DNA from 2 places in the Massilia sp. S19_KUP03_FR1 genome. Region 1 is predicted to be linked to the other one. Evidence: predicted binding sites of a transcription regulator. Region 1 holds the regulator's gene; the other holds the start of a gene.

Region 1 (6,048 bases):
TTCCTGCGCCGGCCGCACGAGCACGGGCCGCAGCAAAGCACCGACCTGGCGCCCGACCACGCGTGGGATGTCGTCGCCGAAAGCATGCTGGACGTGGCGCATGCACTTGGCTGCTGAGCTCACGTATCATGGACGTTAATTCACCCCTCAAGGAGTTTTCATGCGCCTGCTTATCGCTCTCATCCTGCCCTGGCTTACCTTCTTCACGATCGGCCGCCCCATCGCCGGCGTCATCTGCCTGATCCTGCAAATCACCGTGATCGGCTGGCTGCCGGCCGCCATCTGGGCCGTGTATGCACTCAGTCAGTACAACACTGACAAAAAAATCGACGAGGCGATGCGCCAGCGCGGTTGATTTGCCCCAGCATCTGCCTCCGCCGCTATCACAGCTGGCTGGGGCATATTTGATGCAGCGCAAAGATTTTAAAGAGCCGTCTTTCTACACTCCCTGCAACAGGATCTTGCTCAAGCCCGGGCGGTCCATCAGCAGGAAGTGTCCATGTCTTTAGTTTCTCCCACGTTCGATGCGCCGCTGCTGCGCAAACTCGGCCGCCCCGGTCCGCGCTACACCTCGTACCCCACCGCCGACCGCTTCCAGAACGGGTTCGGCTACCGCGACTATCTCGCCGCCGTGGCCCACCGCCGCACGCGCCAGAGCGGCACGCCGCTGTCGCTGTACGTGCACATCCCGTTCTGCGCGTCGATCTGCTACTACTGCGCCTGCAACAAGATCGTCACGCGCGAGCGCGACAAGGCCGCCGTCTACCTCGATTACCTGAAGCGTGAAATCACCATGCAGGCGGCACTCTACGACGGCATGAACCGCGTCGACCAGCTGCACCTGGGCGGCGGCACGCCGACCTATCTGTCGGACGCGCAAATGGACGAGCTGATGGCGCACCTGCGCAGCCACTTTCAATTCGCGCCCGACGCGGTGGGCGAATATGCCATCGAAATCGATCCGCGTACGGTCACGGTGGAGCGCATTGCCAGCCTGCGCCGGCAAGGCTTCAATCGTTTGAGCCTGGGCGTGCAGGATTATGACGAGCGGGTGCAGCGCGCCGTGAACCGCATCCAGCCCGAGGTGCAGACCCAGGCGATCATCGACGCCGCCCGGGCATTTGGCTACCGCTCGGTGAACATCGACCTGATCTACGGCCTGCCGCTGCAGACGCTTGCGACGATGGCGACCACGCTCGAGCGGGTGATCGCGGCCGACCCGGACCGCATCGCGCTGTACCACTACGCCCACATGCCGCACCTGTTCAAGGCGCAGCGCATGCTGCAGGACGCTGACATGCCCGGCGCCGACGCCAAGCTGGCCATGCTGGGCCTGGCCATCGAACGGCTGGCTACGGCGGGGTATGTGTATATCGGCATGGACCATTTCGCCAAGCCGGACGACGAGCTGGCGGTGGCGCAGCGCCAGGGCCGGCTGCACCGCAACTTCCAGGGCTATTCGACGCATGCCGACGCCGACATCGTCGCGTTCGGCGTGTCCGCCATCGGCGCCGTGGGCGCCACCTACAGCCAGAACGCCAAGCACCTGACGGCCTACTATGCCGGCATCGACGCCAGCACGCTGCCCATCGAACGGGGCGTGACGCTGTCCATGGACGACGCGCTGCGGCGCTCCCTGATCGGGAGTTTGATGTGCCATTTTGAGCTGTCGGTGGCCGCCTTCGAGCAGGCGTTTCCGATCGCCTTTGCCGATTATTTCGCGCAGGAGCTGGCGGCGCTGGCCGACCTCGAGGCCGACGGCCTGGCCACGGTTACGCCCGACTGGATCACGGTCACGCCGAAAGGGCGCCTGTTAATCCGGAATATCTGCATGGTGTTCGACCGCTACCTCGAGTCTGGCCAGCGCCATTCCGCCACGGTCTAAACGAGTGGGCTGCACTGCTCCGTGCCGGCCGCGAGCGCCTGCAGGCGCGCCGGTTCGCGCAGGGTGATGGCGCGCTTGGTCACTGCCAGCAGGCCGAGCGTCTTGAAGCGTGACAGCAGGCGGCTGACGCTTTCGATGGTCAGGCCCAGGTAATTGCCGATGTCTTCGCGCGACATGCGCAGCTCGAACTGGGTCGAGGAGTAGCCGCGCGCGGCGTAGCGGGCCGCCAGGTTGGTGAGAAACACCGCGAAGCGCTGCTCGGCGCGCATATTCCCCAGCAGCAGCATGACGTTCTGCTCGCGCGTGATTTCGCCGCTCATCATGCGGTGGAAGTGGCGCAGCAGATTCGGCATCTCGCCAAACAGGCCTTCGAGCGTATCGAAGGGAATCTCGCATACTTCGCTGTCTTCCAGCGCCACCGCGTCGCACTGGTGCCGTTCGCTGCTGATGGCGTCCATGCCGAGCAGTTCGCCGGCCATCTGGAAGCCGGTGATCTGCTGGCCGCCGGCGGCGTTGATCTGGGAGGTCTTGAAATGGCCGAAGCGGATCGCGTACAGCGACTTGAATGGCGCATCCATCTGGTACAGGCGTTCGCCGCTGGCGATGCGGCGGCGGCGGCCGATGACCTGGTCGAGGCGGGCCATGTCGTTGTCGGACAGGCCCATGGGCAGGCACAGCTGGTGCATGCTGCAGGTGGCGCAGCCGGCTTTGATGGCGGGGAGGGGGGAAGTTGTCATGGCGCCGATTCTACTGCTTCGTGCTGGCTCATGGTGCGAAACGGGCATTTTAGCGGTAGACGGCGCGGCGGCGCTTTGCGGCGCTGCCGCGCGAGCGTTATCGATTTTGTCGAAGTGGTATGGGTTCCCGCCTGCGCGGGAATGACGTATCTGAGAGCGCTGGCCTTGAAAACGTCATCCCGGCGCAGGCCGGGATCCATGCTGAATTTGCAGCACCAACCCGGCGTCGTTCAGTTCAACTCCAGCACCACCGCCGACCGCGCCGGCAATTTCACCTCGGTCCGCAAATCAAAGCGCGCGCCGGTCAACACATCGACCCCGCCGCTGACGCCAGCGAGCATCTCGCGGAAGCGCTCAGCCTTGAGTACCTTCTCGCCGGGGTTGTTGTTGAAGGCGACCATCACCTTCTTCTTGCCGTCATAGCGGAAGTAAACGTAGGTGTTTTCTTCGGCCCCGTAATGCATCATTTTCCCGTGATGGATCAGCGGCTGCGTCTTGCGCCAGTTGACCAGCTTTTTGACAAAGGCCTGCGCTTCGGCTTCTTTGGCGCCGAGGTTGCGGCCGCTGAAAGCGTCGATGCTGTCGCCCTTCCAGCCGCCCGGGAAATCGGTGCGGTAGCTCGAGTCGTTGCGTTCCTTGGTCGAACTGGTCATGAGGATTTCGTCGCCGCTGTAGAACTGCGGAATGCGCGGCATGGTCATCAGGAACACAATGTCCATCTTGTACTTGCCCATGTCTTCACCCACCACGCTGTAGATGCGCGAGGTATCGTGGTTGCCGGCGAAGACAACCAGATTGCCCGGATTCGGGTACAGGTAATCGAGCGACAGCGTCTCGTAGACATTCGAGAAGACGTTGCCGCCATTGGCGTCGGCCAGGCCGTCGCGCATCGCTTCGGTCATCGGGAAGTCCATCATGCTCGGCATCGAGCTGACGTACCCGTCCGGATTGACTTTGCCCTTCTGCCAGTGCGCCACCACGGCCGGCTGCTTGTGCCACTCTTCGCCGACCAGGTTGATGTTCGGGTACTCGGCCATCACGCGCCGCGTGTAGTCGGTCAAAAAGGCGCCGTCGGAGTAGCCGAAGGTGTCGATGCGCAGGCCCGACAAGCCAGCGTTTTCGATCCACCAGATATTGTTCTGGATGAGGTAATTGGCCACCAGCGGATTGGTCTGGTTCAGGTCGGGCATGCCCGGTGCAAACCAGCCGGTGGTGAAGTTCTCCTTGTCCTCGGTCGATGCGTACGGGTCCTGCACCGCGGTGTGATGGTGTTGCGTGGCGACGAATTTGGCCCCGTGGTTGACCCAGTCCGGCGTCGGCTTGTCCTTCATCCACCAGTGGCCAATGCCGATGTGCGACAGCACCACGTCCTGGATCAGGCCAATGCCTTGCGTGCGTGCGCTGTTTGACAGGCGCAGATAGTCGTCATTGCTGCCGTAGCGCGGATCGATCTTGTAGTGGTCGGTGGCCGCGTAGCCGTGATAGGACGCGTTCGGCATGTCGTTAACCACCAGCGGGGTTGGCCACAGCTGGGTGAAGCCCATGTCCTTGATGTAGCCGAGACGGTCGATCATGCCCTGGATGTCGCCGCCGTGGCGACCGTATCCGAGCTGGCGGTTGCCCTTGTCGGCCATGCCGGCCACCGTGTCGTTGGACGGGTCGCCGTTGGCGAAGCGGTCGGGCATGAGCAGGTAAATCACGTCGCTACTGTCGAAGCCGTGGCGCTGGCTTGAACCTGGCGCGCGCTGGCGCAGCTGGTAGCGGTATTGCGCCGTGCGGCCATTGCCCTTGAAGGCGATGTCGAAGGCGCCAGCCGCCGCATCCTTGTCCATGTCCAGGTCGATGAACAGGTAATTCGGATTGGCCACGCGGGTCACGCCGGCGATGCGCACGCCGGGGTAATTGAGCGTCGGTTGCAGCTCGGCGATACGCGCGCCGTGCACCATCAATTGCAGCTTGTTGCTGGCCATGCCGGCCCACCAGAACGGCGGCTCGAGGTGCTCGATGGCAGGTGCGGCAAGGACGGCCTGCGGCTGCAAGGCCGTTATTACCAGCAACATCGCGAGGGCAAAAGTCTTCATGGTTGTCTCCATTTTATGTGATTAGGAAGGTCAGTCGATACTGTAGTCAGACTACGAAAATGCGGTGTGGCAAGTCGAAAAACGTGCCCCAACTGGCTGGATGGGCGCAAGAATAACCGATCGGTAGCGCAGCGGACAAGATCGGCAATTTTAGTCTAGCTACACCTGCATGTTTAGCCAGGTATTGTGACTTGCGGGCATAAATACGCCCTAAATCGGTGCATTTACCCTCCGGGAATGGTGCAACACAGTGAAATGTAGTCAGCCTACAAGTCAAAATGAAGGTAATTGTGACTGATTTACAACGAGATTTGGTCGAATTCTGGCTGAAACGGATGAAAATGCCATGCTGCGTCGACTTGGTGCGAGTCACGTTGACAGTGCATCTAGTTTTAGTACAAAATTCCTAATAGAACGTCTTTTAGAGCGTTTGCATGCACCCGTGTTGTAGGCTCAAGAGCTGTAGTTGCGGGCAATTAATGGTTCAGATAATTGAGGGGACACATGAAAATTTTCGCAAGCAAGCGCGTCGCAAGCGCGTCCAATAGCATCGCCTTCCGGTTGCATCCAGTCGCCGCCGGCGCCGCCATCCTGGCCGCGTTCGCCAGCAGCGCTTACGCCGAGACGGAAGTGGCCGCACCAGCCGCGCCGACCGAGCAAACCGCAGTACAGAATCCAGGTTTGAATCAGGCTGACACCACGTCGCAGGCGAATGCCGCGACCGAGCCAGCCATCCAGACGGTGAAAGTGACCGGTATCCGCCGCGGTATCGAGGCAGCCATCTCCGTCAAGAAAAACAACGACTCCATCGTCGAAGCCATTTCGGCCGAAGACATCGGCAAGCTGCCCGATTCGAGCATCGCCGAATCGATCGCGCGCCTGCCAGGCGTGACCGCCCAGCGTACCGCCGGCCGTGCATCGGCCATCTCGATTCGCGGCATGTCGCCCGACTTCTCGACCGCGCTGCTCAACGGCCGCGAACAGGTGTCGACCGGCGACAGCCGCGGCGTCGAATTCGACCAGTACCCGTCCGAGCTGCTCTCAAGCGTGGTCATCTACAAAACCCCTGACGGTGCTTTGGTCGGCCAGGGCTTGTCGGGCACCGTCGACATGCAGACGGTGCGTCCGCTCGATTTCTCGAAGCGCACCATCGCCGTCAACGCGCGCAAGGAAAAGAACAGCCTGGGCCTGACCCAAAATGGCGACGGCAAGCGTTACAGCCTGTCGTACATCGACCAGTTCGCCGACCGCACCATTGGTGTGGCGCTCGGTTTCGCACGCCTGGACAGCAAGTCAGGCGAGCGCACCCGCTTCGAATCGTGGGGCAATGGCACGGTCAAGTCGG
Region 2 (6,048 bases), on a different contig from region 1:
GCCCGCATCAGCAGACTACCGCCGCCATTGATGGTGGCGCCGATCAGGCGGTCGCCAGGGCGCTTGGTCGCTGGCAGGGCTTCCCCGGTGAGCATCGCTTCGTCGACGCTGCTTTCGCCCGTTGCCACCACGCCGTCGACCGGGATGCTGGCGCCGGGCCGCACGCGCAGCTGGTCGCCCACGGCCACGCTGGCGAGCGGGATCTCTTCTTCGCTGCCGTCGGGGCCTACCCGGCGCGCGGTTTTGGGCGCCAGGTCCATCAGGGCGCGCAGTGCGCCCGAGGTATGCGCCCGGGCGCGCAATTCCAGCAACTGGCCCATCAGCGTCAGCGACACGATCATCGCGGCCGACTCGAAGTAGACGGCGACACTGCCGTCATGGCGGAACGCCGCCGGAAACCACTGTGGCGCGACGGTCGCCGCCACGCTGTAGCCAAACGCGGCCAGGATGCCGGTGCCGGTCAGCGTCCACATGTTCGGGCGCCGCGTGGCCAGCGACTGCGCCCATCGCGTGAGCAGCGGCCAGCCGCCCCACAAGACCACGGGTGCGCTCAAGGCCCCTTCGAGCCAGGCCTGGTGTGGCACGTGGCCGAACATCGCCAGGGCGAACACCAGCACCGTGCACGGCAAGGTCCAGTAAAAACGGCGTTCGAAGCCGGCCAGTTCCGGGTTCGCGGCATCGTCCGCAACCGGCATGACAGGTTCGAGCGCCATGCCGCACAGGGGACAGCTGCCGGGGGCGGGCAGGCGCACCTGCGGATGCATGGGGCAGGTGTAGATGGGTTCGCGCGCTTGCATGGCCGGCTCAGTGCGACAGCATGACGGCAATCTGCTGCTGCGCGACCAGTGCGCGCGTGACGCCGCCGAGCGCCCATTCGCGCAGGCGGCTGTGGCCATACGCGCCGGCCACGATCAGGTCGCACGCATGGTCGAGCGCGATTTCTCCCAGCAGGGGCGGGCCGCCGGCCGCCGGCAGCAACAGCGCCTGGGCGCCCACGCCGTGCGAGCGCAGCCAGGCCACCACGTCCTGCAGTTGCGCGAACACCCCCGCATGGTTGTCGCTTTGCGCGACTTGCACCACGCTGACGCGCTCGGCATCGCGCAGCATGGGCAGCGCATCGGTAACGGCGCGGCGGCATTCGCGGCTGTCGTCCCAGGCCACCAGCGCGTGCGCAAACAGCAGCGGGCCGGCCGGTGCGGGCGCGATCAGCACCGGGCGCCCGGCGCGCATCAGCAGTTCCGACATCTGCATGTGGCGCTGGGTATCGAACATGCCGCCCGGCGCCGCATCGGTGAGGATCAGGTCGGCCCCGCGCGCCACTTGCGCGACGTGATCGGCAATCGAGATGCAATTGCTGCTGGCCTGCCACGAGACCCCGGCCGGGCGCTCACCCAGGGCCGCGTGAAAGGCGCGTTCGGCCACGGCCATCTCGCGCCGCAATTCGTCCAGTTCATCCTCGATCAGGATGCCGTTGACGCAGCCCTCGGCGATCAATGCCTGCAGGGGCTGGCAGGCAGCAGCGCCGACCAGGCGTGCGTCGAAGCGGTCGGCCAGCCTGGCCGCCAGGTGCAGCAATGCCGCATGCGGGTGGCCTAATTGCAGGTGTACCAGGATGGTCTTGTAGCTCACGTATGTCTCCGGAGGGTTGGATGGAAAGTACACAGCCTGCGCCGCATCGGCGCGCGCTTCTGTGTGGATCCACGCATAGAACGGCGCCCCGCGCTGCTAAGGTGGGGTGGCTTGTACTTGATTTATATCAATTACCTGATTGATCCGGCTCTCCAATAATTGTTGGACCGTCCCTGAACAGAACCGATGCCTTGCGAACCCGGCGCATCAGAGAGACCTTCCATGCTTCATCTTCACCGCGCCGCACGCATCCTTGCGCTGGCCGCCTTCCTGGCTGGCTGCGCCCCGCTGGACCAGGGCGGCGCCCGCATGCCCGCCCAAGCGCCGGCCGCCTGGCCGGACGACGCCTCGGCAAACGCCGGGCCGGCTGCCGCCAGCGTCGGCTGGCAAGACTATTACGTCGCCCCCGGCCTGCGCGCGCTGATCCAGCAGGCACTGCTGCACAACACCGACCTGCGCACGGCCTTGCTGCGGGTGGACGAGGCGCGCGCCGCCTTCGGTATCACCAGCGCGCAGCAGTTTCCCACCATCGGGCTGGGCGCCGGAGGCACGGTCAGTCGCGTCCCCGCCGACCTGAGCGTGACCGGGCAGCCGCTAGTGTCGCGCGACTACCAGGTGGCGCTGCAGATGAATGCCTGGGAACTCGACCTGTGGGGCCGGGTGCGCAGCCTGAAGGCGTCCGCGCTGGAAAGCTGGCTGGCCAGCGACGCCGCACGGCGCGCCGTCAGCCTCGCCCTGATCACCCAGGTGGCTGACGGTTATCTCCAGCTGCGCGAGCTGGACGAACGTCTGGCGCTGGCGCGCAGCACCATCGCCAGCCGCGCCGCCTCGTACCGGATTTTCCAGCGCCGCTATGAAGTGGGGGCCATCGCCCAGCTCGACGTGCTCCAGGTTGGCACCTTGCTGACCCAGGCCGAGGCGCTCGCCGCCCAGCTGGAACAGGCGCGCGCACTGCAGGCGCACGCGCTGGTGCAGCTGACCGGCGCGTCCGCCAACCAGCTGGCGGCCGCCGCGCCGTATGACGACAGCCTGGTGCTGGCGCCGCTCGGCGCCGGCTTGCCGTCGGCGCTGCTGGCAACCCGTCCGGACATCGCCGCGGCCGAGCACCAGCTGCGCGCCGCGCGTGCCGATGTCGACGCCGCTCGCGCTGCGTTTTACCCGCGCATCAGCCTGACGGCCGGCGCTGGCACGGCCAGCGCGGCCCTCGAGGGACTATTCAAGTCTGGCAGCCGGGCCTGGACCTTCGCGCCGGCGGTGGCGCTGCCGCTGCTCGACGGCGGGCGCAATCGCGCCAGCCTGGCGCTGGCCGACGTGCGGCGCGAGCTGGCCGTGGTCAGTTACGACCGGGCGGTGCAGACCGCGTTTCGCGAAGTAAGCGACGCGCTCGCATCGGGCCGCTGGCTGGCGCGCCAGGTCGATGCAGTGCAGGCAAACGTGGCGGCACAGCGCCGCCGCGCCTACCTTGCCACACTGCGTTACGAGAACGGCGCCACGGCCTACTTCGAGGTCCTCGATGCCCAGCGCGACCTGCTGGCGGCCGAGCAGCAACTGGTGCAAACCCGCCGCCTGCTGCTGTCAAGCCAGGTTGCGCTCTACGCCGCGCTCGGCGGCGGCAGCTTTGCCACCCCGCTCACCACCTCCAACGCTTCACCACAGACACCATGACCGACACTAAAACGACACCGCAGCCAGTACCCGCACCCGCAACGGCTCCAGCCTCTGCACCTGCACCTGCACCTGCACCTGCACCTGCACCTGCACCCGCAGCCGTACCTGCACCCGCACCCGCATCCGTACCTGCACCTGCATCCGCAGCCGTACCTGCAGCTGCACCCGCACCCGCACCCGCACCACCATCGTTCTGGGTGCGCTGGAAGTCCAAAATCATCATCGCCGCACTGGTGCTGCTGGCGCTCGCCATCGGCCTCGGCACCTGGTATGTGCTGCGCCCAAGCGGCCCGGGTCCCGGTTTCGCCAGCGGCAACGGGCGCATCGAAGCAACCGAGATCGACGTCGCCACCAAACTGCCGGGCCGGGTAGAATCGATCGTCGTTCGCGAGGGCGACTTCGTCAAGGCCGGCCAGGTACTAGCGACCATGCGCGACGATACGCTGCTGGCCCAGCGCGACGAGGCGCGCGCGCACCAGCAGCAGGCCAGCGACAATGTCGCCGGCATGCAGGCGCAGGTGGCCATGCGCGAGAGCGATCTGATTGCGGCCGGCGCCGTGGTCACCCAGCGCGAGAGCGACCTCGATGCGGCGCGGCGGCGCCTGGCGCGCACCGCGACACTGGCGCGCGAAGGCGCGTCCTCGGTGCAGGAACTGGACGACGACCGGGCCAAAGTGCATGGCGCCGAAGCGGCGCTGGCCGCAGCCCGCGCCCAGGTGGGCGCTGCCAGCGCGGCCATCGCGGCGGCGCGCGCGCAGGTGGTCGGCGCCCGTTCGGCCGTGCAGGCCGCGCTGGCCACCACTGCGCGCGTCGAAGCCGACCTGGTCGACAGCGCCTTGCGCGCACCCAGCGCCGGGCGCGTGCAATACCGCGTGGCCGAGCCGGGCGAAGTGCTGGCCGCTGGCGGCAAGGTGCTCAACCTGGTCGATGTCAGCGATGTCTACCTGACCTTCTTCCTGCCCGAAACGGCGGTCGGCAAGGTGGCCCTGGGCAGCGAGGTGCACCTGGTGCTCGATGCGGCACCCGGCTATGTATTCCCGGCCACGGTGTCGTTTGTCGCCAGCACGGCGCAGTTCACGCCGAAGACCGTGGAAACAGCCAGCGAGCGCCAAAAGCTGATGTTCCGGGTCAAGGCGCAGCTCGGCCGCGACCTGTTGTTGAAGCACATGCGCCAGGTGAAAACCGGCTTGCCGGGCGTGGCCTGGGTACGTCTCGACGCGGCCCAGCCCTGGCCGCCCGAGCTGGTGCTGAAGGTGCCGCAATGAGCACCGCGCCGGTGATCCGGCTGGCCGGCGTCAGCCTGCATTACGGCAAAGCGCTGGCGCTGGACGGCATCGATCTGGACCTGCCGGGCGGTTGCATGGTCGGCCTGATCGGCCCCGACGGTGTCGGCAAATCGAGCCTGATGGCGCTGGTGGCCGGCTCGCGCGCGGTGCAGCAGGGCACCGTCACGGTGCTTGGCGGCGACATGGCCAGCAAGGCGCACCGCGATGCGGTCTGCCCGCGCATCGCCTACATGCCGCAGGGACTGGGCAAGAACTTGTACCCGACGCTGTCGGTGGAAGAGAACCTGCAGTTCTTTGCGCGCCTGTTCGGCCACGGCACGGCGGAGCGCCGGCGCCGCATCGATACGCTCACCGGCAGCACCGGCCTGCGGCCGTTCCTGGACCGCCCGGCCGGTAAGCTGTCGGGCGGCATGAAGCAGAAGCTGGGCCTGTGCTGCGCCCTGATCCACGATCCAGACCTGTTGATTCTCGACGAGCCGACCACCGGCGTCGACCCGCTGGCACGCGCCCAGTTCTGGGACCTGATCGCATCGATCCGCGCAGGCCGGCCCGGCATGAGCGTGCTGGTGGCCACCGCCTACATGGACGAAGCCGAGCGCTTCGACCTGCTGGTGGCGATGGACGCCGGTCGCGTGCTGGCCAGCGGCGCGCCGGCGGCGTTGCAGGCGGCCAGCGCCAGCGCCACACTCGAAGAAGCCTTCATCGCGCTGTTGCCGGAAGCGAGCCGGCGCGGCCACCAGCCGGTCGTGATCACACCGCTGGCGCCGGAAACGGATGCCGAACGCAGCGCCGGCCTGGCCATCGAAGCGCGCGGTCTGTCGAAGCGCTTCGGCGATTTTACGGCGGTCGACAATGTCAGTTTCCAGATCCGGCGCGGCGAGATCTTCGGCTTTCTCGGCTCGAACGGCTGCGGCAAATCGACCACCATGAAAATGCTCACCGGCCTGTTGCCGGCCAGCGCCGGCGTGGCGCTCCTGTTCGGTAAACAGGTCGATGCGCGCGACATGGCGTCGCGCCGCCAGATCGGCTACATGTCGCAGGCCTTCTCGCTCTACACCGAACTGACCGTGCACCAGAACCTGGTATTGCATGCGCGCCTGTTCCAGATGGACCCGGCCGGTATCGACGCCAGGATCGCCGCGCTGGCCGCACGCTTCGACCTGGCAGGGGTGCTGGACGCCTTGCCCGAGGCTCTGCCGCTCGGTGTGCGCCAGCGCCTGTCGCTGGCCGTGGCCGTGGTGCACAGCCCGCAACTGCTGATCCTGGACGAACCGACCTCCGGCGTCGACCCGATCGCGCGCGACAATTTCTGGCGGCTGATGATCGAGCTGGCCCGGCGCGATGGCGTGACGATTTTCATTTCCACCCACTTCATGAACGAGGCGGCGCGCTGCGACCGTATCTCGCTGATGCACGCCGGGCGCGTGCTGGTGACCGCGCCGCCGGGCGCGTTGGCCCCCGCGCG

Evidence for each region. The regulator FNR, encoded in region 1, switches genes on or off when oxygen is low (the NO sensors DNR and NnrR bind a similar motif). The targets are predictions, from matches to a motif close to TTGATNNNNATCAA.
Region 2: V6M87_RS14750 (universal stress protein) is a predicted target of FNR. The motif match lies at 1,747-1,760, and genes of this name have one in related genera.

Annotation. Positions count from the first base shown of each region.
Region 1 covers NZ_JAQQPS010000006.1:58,120-64,167, reverse strand. Annotated here, with positions in the region: gene V6M87_RS08225 (haloacid dehalogenase type II) at 1-117, shown strand, start outside; gene V6M87_RS08220 (YqaE/Pmp3 family membrane protein) at 161-355, shown strand; gene hemN (oxygen-independent coproporphyrinogen III oxidase) at 500-1,885, shown strand; gene fnr (fumarate/nitrate reduction transcriptional regulator Fnr) at 1,882-2,622, opposite strand; gene V6M87_RS08205 (glycoside hydrolase family 13 protein) at 2,853-4,703, opposite strand; gene V6M87_RS08200 (TonB-dependent receptor) at 5,208-6,048, shown strand, end outside.
Region 2 covers NZ_JAQQPS010000012.1:73,908-79,955, reverse strand. Annotated here, with positions in the region: gene V6M87_RS14755 (copper-transporting P-type ATPase) at 1-797, opposite strand, end outside; gene V6M87_RS14750 (universal stress protein) at 805-1,629, opposite strand; gene V6M87_RS14745 (efflux transporter outer membrane subunit) at 1,852-3,294, shown strand; gene V6M87_RS14740 (hypothetical protein) at 3,301-3,486, opposite strand; gene V6M87_RS14735 (HlyD family secretion protein) at 3,495-4,562, shown strand; gene rbbA (ribosome-associated ATPase/putative transporter RbbA) at 4,559-6,048, shown strand, end outside.